Regions from separate parts of the Paenibacillus sp. BIC5C1 genome, predicted to be linked through region 1. Evidence: riboswitches for the same ligand, from Rfam matches in the RefSeq annotation. Region 1 holds a riboswitch; the other holds the start of a gene.
What was found. Region 1 has a riboswitch for cyclic di-AMP ahead of RS891_RS00150 (resuscitation-promoting factor). Riboswitches for the same ligand answer to the same signal wherever they lie in the genome.
Positions count from the first base shown of each region.

Region 2: another riboswitch for cyclic di-AMP. It lies ahead of RS891_RS07065 (HAD family hydrolase); the one in region 1 lies ahead of RS891_RS00150 (resuscitation-promoting factor).

Region 1 is NZ_CP135922.1:31,491-35,336, reverse strand. It holds gene rsmA (16S rRNA (adenine(1518)-N(6)/adenine(1519)-N(6))-dimethyltransferase RsmA) at 1-77, opposite strand, end outside; gene rnmV (ribonuclease M5) at 82-627, opposite strand; gene RS891_RS00150 (resuscitation-promoting factor) at 783-1,967, opposite strand; cyclic di-AMP (ydaO/yuaA leader) riboswitch at 2,241-2,494, opposite strand; gene RS891_RS00145 (TatD family hydrolase) at 2,736-3,506, opposite strand; gene RS891_RS00140 (HD domain-containing protein) at 3,836-3,846, opposite strand, start outside.
Region 2 is NZ_CP135922.1:1,571,734-1,575,579, forward strand. It holds gene RS891_RS07050 (urease accessory protein UreF) at 1-670, opposite strand, end outside; tRNA gene RS891_RS07055 (tRNA-Leu) at 1,046-1,128, shown strand; partial or broken gene RS891_RS31650 (hypothetical protein) at 1,237-1,305, shown strand; gene RS891_RS07060 (glutathione peroxidase) at 1,281-1,757, opposite strand; cyclic di-AMP (ydaO/yuaA leader) riboswitch at 2,125-2,300, shown strand; gene RS891_RS07065 (HAD family hydrolase) at 2,418-2,816, shown strand; gene RS891_RS07070 (HAD family hydrolase) at 2,978-3,670, shown strand; gene RS891_RS07075 (Nramp family divalent metal transporter) at 3,812-3,846, opposite strand, start outside.

The DNA of each region.
Region 1 (3,846 bases):
GAAAATCCGTGTCTTTGAATAATTTCTTTGGTTCGTTTGGGTGTTGCAATCTCTACGGTTTCTTCCATGCCTTTCATACGCTCACAATCCTTCACGTTCAATTTGCGATAATGCTTCGGAGAATTCTTCCCGGGTAATCTGGAATACACTCAACCGTTTGTGGAACTGTTTGCCGTTGCAGTAACCTATACCCAGCAGATTGCCCATCTCCATACGACGTGCAGCAGCCTGTGGATGCACAATCAGTCCCGCCGCAATCAGATCCTCCCAATCGATCAGACTTGGTGCGCCTTCATATGACGTGTGTACACGTGCCAGTGCATGACGAATCGCCTCCGGTGAGGCGTTCTCCACTCCGATGTCGCCTTTGCGCGTAGCATCTGCCTCTGGAATGAAAGCATGTTTGCAGCCAGGTACTTTATTGGCGATGATTTTACGAATACGTTCTCCAGCATGATCCGGATCTGTCAGTACGATCACACCACGTCTCTCTTGAGCAAGTGCAATCCGCTTTAGAATGCGCTGGTTGATAGCAGACCCACCAGTCTCGATCGTATCTGCCTGAACCGCACGCCGAATGGCTACGGTATCGTCACGACCTTCAACCACGATCACTTCTTTTATCATGTTCCATTTCTTCCTTTCTAACGCAAAAAGAAGAGGAATATCCTCTTCTCTGCCAAACGGCGGGGGAGACTGAATTCAGACCCCCCCGCCGCATATTCCGCATGATTCATTCATGCTTATATTTTATAGCATTCCCATTTCAAAGTAAAACGATTTTAGTTCGCTTCCGGCTTCACCGGACCAATCACATATACCGTCTTGCCTTTCTTCCGTCCGAAGTTCAGGGCATGCTTCACACTATCATAATACACATCAATTTTGTTGCCTTTAATGGCACCACCTGTGTCTTCCGCACGACGGAAGCCAAGGCCCTCGATATACACCCACCAGCCAATTGGAATGACTTTGGGATCCACTGCAATGGTACGTCCCTCGGTTACCCGAGTACCTGATGCCGTTTTTGTGCCGATACCGGGCTCTTCAGAAGAGTATGCCGTCATGGATACATTTTTTAATACTTTAGAATATTTAAAAGAACTGCCTGAAACGGTAATTACTTTACTGCCCGAGGCAGCGGTTTTCTTCGAGTTCGTAGTTGTTGCTGTTTTTGTCGTGGAAGTCTGCGCCGATACCGTCTGAATCACTGGCTCTTTCACAACAGGTTTGGCTTTGGTACCAACGGCAATCACTTTATCAACGCGATTCGTTGCGACCGATTTACCCACCATTTTTTTGGAGACCAATTCTCCATCCTGGAACACCTTTTCAATATGTTGTACAAGCGTGCCTTCTTTACCGCTCACAATGACACGATTGTCACCTTTGTACAGGCTAGGGTCAGCCGTCTTGATCACTTTATAAGCAATCGGCTGTTCCACTTCCACCGTACGCTTTGTTACCCGCACAACACGAATTTTCATATCCGCTTCAATAGTGGTTCCAAGCGCCGGATAAACTTTGTCTTCACTTGCAATCTGAATACCTGATTTTTTAATCGCATCTTTTACCGATGAATCGGTTGTATACAGAGTCTTGGTGTCTCCGTCTGCCGTAATATTAACTGGAACGGCCCGCTCAATAACGATGCGGTCTCCATCTGTGATCGCCCCATTCAAAGGCATGGATACCTGATCGTGAGGGCTGACTGTGATTGACTGCTCCTCCAGCATTTCCTGAAGCATTCCTGTACGAGTCTCTACCACTTGAGCTTTGCCATCAATAACCAGTGAAATTTGTTTCCCGGCCTGACCGTAAACGACTAACAAGATCATGATTGTAAGCGCAATTGAGAAAATCGCGATCAATGCCATTTGACGCATGTTCTCATGCTTCCACCGCAACGCGAAAGACTTACTGGATGATCGTGACTCATGGGTCTCTTCTGGTTGGAATGTGCCCACTTCTCCGTCCTCCTTCATAGCCTCGCCGTCTAAAGTAATGCATGATGTCTTTGACGCGACTATACCAAATTTTCTACAGAACACAGATCGGACCAACATAATCCGGTTCTGCACCATGAATCAATCTTCGCAACATGATGTCATCCTCCTGAATACTTACCGTATGATGACAGTATTTCTTTTATTCAAAAACAAAAAAGCCAAAGAAAGAGTTTAAGAGGAACTCTTTCGTGGCTTCCGAATGATTCTGAATATCGGAAATTCATGCACGAGGTTGCCTCTCTTTTTCCGCTTGCGAGGTTAGCTGTCGGGTTCGGGCGAAAGAGAGCCGCCCTATCTCCGGTCATCCGCTCATGGCGGACGCCCTTGAATTCACCCCGAGACCCAAAGAAGAAATCAAATACGGCTTCGCAGATTCATACGCTGCTTTTGGGTCAGCGCATGTTGCGCATCGGCTGCAATCACCGATGTTTAAGCCCTATTGGTTCCCCCGCTCTCCGTTAACGGAGACTCAGCGAGACTGATTCATGAAAGTAATGTTGTTTCATCGGAAAGTGTCCCTTTGTTCATCCCCCGAACATCTGTCCAATTTTCCGCACAACAATTCACTGAAAAGATGATATCCTGTTTCGATGCATGTTGTAAAGCGTTGTTCAAGTACGTTTTTCTAAATATTTGGTTAAAATATTGTAATATTCTTGATTTATTTGAATCAAAAAGCAAATTAACTCCGCCTAACTCACTTTTTCACCCGTTTTGCTCGATCTTTTAACGAATCCCAAATCGTTCCATGGCATTTTTGGTCGTTATTGCTGCAATTTCCTCTACCGAAATGCCTTTAATTTCCGCAGCTGCTTCTGCAACCAGACGTACATGCGCTGTCTCATTTCGTTTTCCACGATAAGGGTGCGGTGTCAAATAAGGAGCATCCGTTTCGATGAAAAATCGGTCCATAGGAACCTTCTCAAGTACCTCTTTGGGCTGCTTCGCATTTTTGAACGTGATTGGTCCCCCGAAAGAAAGATGAAAGCCCAAATCCAGACACATTTTCGCCGTTTCCCAACTGCCAGAGAAGGAATGCATGACACCGCCTACTTCTCCTGCTTTCTCTTCACGCAGAATCTTTACAATATCCTCATGCGCATCCCGGTTGTGAATGACAATCGGCATATTCAACTCGCGGGCCAGACCAATTTGTTGTCGTAATACGCGATGCTGAACCTCTTTCGGTGAAGTGTCCCAGTAATAGTCTAGACCAATTTCACCAATGGCTACCACTTTTTCATGCTTGCATAAAGATGCAATCCATTCCAGATCACCCTCCTGCATCGTGATTGCATCCACTGGGTGCCATCCTACCGCAGCATATATAAAATCATAGGTTTCAGCCAGCTTCATCGTGGATGGAATGGTCTCCCGGTTAAAGCCCACGTTAATCATGCGACCAACGCCTGCATCCACAGCACGCTGAATCATTTCCTCGCGGTCCTCGTCGAATTGTGGTGCATCCAAGTGTGTATGTGTGTCGAACAACATCATGCTTTATTTCTCCCTTCATGTCGAATAAACGACTGTCTCTTTTTATTCCATCCTGCACATCTTAACCAGAACATAAGTCTTACTAAATTAGATCATGTTTTTTTATATTTGATTCCACTAGTTTATTGAGCACAACATGTAGAACGAACAAGTTACTTCATATCTATATGTGCTTATTATTAGCAGCTCGGGTTGTATTCTAATTGCTCTGATTACAAAATTATGTCGATCTACATGTACTCTCCATTAAAGCAGATTACTGTATCATGAAAAATAGCTCTTTTCGAAAGCTTTTTGCATCATGATTCTTGAACAGCAATGCGCATCATTTAATGTGAGA
Region 2 (3,846 bases), 1.5 Mb from region 1:
GTTGTACCAGTCCATCGGCAGCGGTGGCGCTGACGGTATGCCATTCATGCTCCAGATCTGCGGCCAGGCGAACCAGCAGGTCCTGGATTGTATCGATATGAAGAGGAATCACTTTGGAGGCTTCGGTTATGCAGGCACTCATGGCTGAATGCAGATAACCAAGGACCGCCTCCTCGACAGGGATTTCGAGGTGGTGGTTAATCCAGGCGTGAACGGTGGAGAGGCAGCCGACGGATTCATACTTAGCCAGGGTTTGTTCGAGGTGGCTAAAATCAATCCAGGGGTGGAGTGCACGAGCCAGTTTAATCAGTCGTTTGCCCATTGTGGAGGCGTGTTCTCTAAGATTAACTGGTGTCCGCTGGACGTGGACGAGCTTGTCGATGAGTGCTGTACGCCATGCGTCATTATGATCTGCGGCGGTGTATATGCCTTTAATCGCCATGCCTTCCAGACGCGCGATGCTGGGGTGCAATTGGCAGCGCATGAATGATTCGAGATCTTCGGCGTTACGAATGGTACCTTCAGCGATATGGGCATCCATTCCGAAGGAATGAGTGAAGCCTCCAACCTGGATAGAGGAATCAAGCAGTTTGACGTAATCGAGCAGCTTATTCCCACGGTTCACAATCTTTCGCCTCCTACGTTCGTTAAATGTTATGTTAAATAACATTTATACTCCTTTTTAGTTCGCTTTATGTTTGTAAATCCGAATTATATGATATATATATTCACATAAATATCCGCTTTTTGTCAACATATTCTTGTTTTTTAAATATTAAATCTATTTAATGTTATTTTATATAACTTAATTAGTTATGTTATGCTGAGGAGATGTAAAGGATGGCAATACAAATTAAGTAGAGTGATCAGCCTAATTGGATATACAAAGGAGATCAAATTTAATCATATGCACTTCGTAGGAGAAAATGACGAGATTATACGATTTATGGAAGGAAAAATGCAGTTAAAATGATTTTAATAAAAATACTTTACTTTTAAACATGAACCGGGTATAATCAATTCTGTTGCCGATTATTTACGACATGCGGTCGTGGTGGAATGGCAGACACGCTATCTTGAGGGGGTAGTGGGTGTATACCCGTGGAGGTTCGAGTCCTCTCGACCGCATCATAAGAATGATTAGGAAGAAGCTTCCCGTATGGGGAGCTTCTTTTTTTGTGTTTTTTTACAATCAAGATGAGTCCAGACAAAAAAAAGGTCACCCGTTTCCCCTGAATGCATGCTCATTCTGTCTGCCGGGGTCGGATGGCCTTCACTTGTTATTTAAGCAATTCTTTGATGTCCGCTTCAATTTTATCAGGTGTTGTTTTGGGAGCATACCGTTTCAGAACACGTCCGTTCTGGTCCACAAGAAATTTGGTAAAGTTCCATTTGATGGCTTTGGAGCCGAGTACGCCCGGTGCTTCTTTGGTAAGGTGTTGGAATAGAGGGTGAGCGCTTGAACCATTCACATCGATTTTCTCGAACATCGGGAAGCTGACACCATAGTTCATCTGACAGAACTCGGCAATATCATCAGAGGAGCCTTTTTCCTGTGCAAACTGGTTGCTTGGAAAACCAAGAACTTCAAATGGGGAGTCTTTGAACTTGTCCTGAAGCTCTTGCAGACCTTTAAATTGAGGTGTGAGGCCGCATTGGCTTGCTGTATTCACGATAAGCAGTACTTTGTCACGATAGTTGGACATTTCAACTTCCTGACCGCGAAGGGTGTTTACTTTGTAGTCGTAGACTGACATGAAAATCGCCTCCATTTCATATTCTTCTTTCTTCTATTATATTGATTGCAATTAAATATTGCAAAATTAATATTGCTTTTTTAACTCAATTTGAACCTGTCGTGTATGATCTGTGACTGATTTAATGCCTAATTTTCGCTAAAGAGAGAATTAGAGAGCTTTGATGAGATGGGTAGAGAATAGAGTCGTTGTAAGCGCTATTATTGATGGGAAATGGCAAAAATCCGTCGATTCGGTGATCTGCGCAGACTTTACACCAATATGGCACGGGTGTATGATTCATATCGTAATTCCAATTTAAATTAAATTTTACATGAAAAACGAAACAAACGATAATATCGCTCTGATTAATGATTATAAAAGAACGATGTTTTAATCGCTGAGTTTCCATTCATTCATGGGTGGGAAACGGGGGAACCAACAGGATGAACTGTCCAGGACAGTAGGCATCCATGGGGTGAATTTTCCGGTGACAGCCGGAAATAGGGCGACTCTCGCGCCCGAATCCGTCAGCTAACCTCGTAAGCGTTAAAGGGAGAGGCAACAAGCCGTACGCTGGTTCATAGTGTCTTTTTGCTATGGATTATTGAAGAAGCGTCCGGGAGGCCTTGGTCCCCCACGCTTCTTTTTTGTTGTCTTTTCACGCCAAGGGAGGAACGAATGATGGATAAAGAGATGATCTTAGTGACTGCTCCAAATGAAGCAGGACGTAAATTTATCAAATTGCTGATGTACAAAAAAATGCCGTTTGCCGTTCTGACCAACAGTGCAGGGGAAGAGCGCAGGCTCCGGAGAATCGGTGTGGAGCATGTTATTCGCATGAACACGGCTGCAGCTCAGAAATGGTTTTTGCCGCAAGGCAGTGTCGGCAATGTTTTTATTTTTGAAAATAGCCTAAACCTGACCTGTCGATATTTGCAGATTTGCCGCTCCTGGACGTCCAAGTCCTTGTGTGTCATTACGGAACAAAGCCATCCCAAAGGGATCTATCGGGGAATGGGCGCAGACCGTATTGTATATTCCTTGAATGGGGAAGTTGGGTTTCTGCTTAATGGCTAGTGGTTAGTACTATTCCTGTGATTGATCCAGTGTCAGCTGCCTGTTATAATTGAAATCATAAATAAATGGAATCTTGAGGAGACTCATGCATGATGGTGGGTCTTCTTTTTTATGGTTTGGGAAATAGGGAAATTTCCTGTGGCTAACGAGGAGGAATAGGCGTGCCGGATGTACGTGGAATACAATGGTTATTCTTTGATGTGGGGGATACGCTCGTGGACGAATGGGAGCCGGTAGATGATATTATCGGTCAATTCGTTCGTGAAGCTTGTGCGCTTGGTTATCAGGTGGAGATGCAGACGGTGCGAGATATATTTGCCGCCTCCTACCGAAATTACGAGCAATGGCCGATGAAATTGGCTATTCGTACCCTTATCAGCGACGAGGGGCACCGGGAACAGATACAGGAGAAGCTGAAGTTCCGCAAAGAGCTTGAGCGCCCCTTCGCGTCAGCCGACGCTGTTCTCCAGACGTTGTCGCAGCACTATAAGATTGGTATCATTGCCAATCAGAGCCCAGGGACGGAAAATCGGCTGGATAGCTACGGCTTGCGCAAGTATGTGGATGTGCTGGCCTGTTCGGCTGAAGAAGGAGTGTCCAAGCCTGATCCTGAATTGTATGCTGTAGCATTGAAACAGGCTGGATGTAAACCCGAGGAAGCGGTCATGATCGGCGACAGGATTGATAATGATATTATTCCGGCTAAGAAGCTGGGTATGCACACGATCCGGATTTTGCAGGGTTATGGCAGGTTCCAGCCGGAGCTTGCAGATGCAGAGCGTCCAGACTGGACTGTTGAATCGCTGGAGGAACTCCTTCCATTGTTAATGGTAACTCAAAGTTCAGATAACTAAATAAGAGCAGTATGTAAGATCTAATAGGTATGGATCAGGTGGCTGCTCAAACATATAAAAGGCTGATCATCTCAAGGTAGACGTTACTTGAGTTGATCAGCCTTTTTGAGTTAGACAAAATTCCGTGTAGTTCCGTTTAAACTAGAATAACAGAATGGTCTGGATAATCAGATACA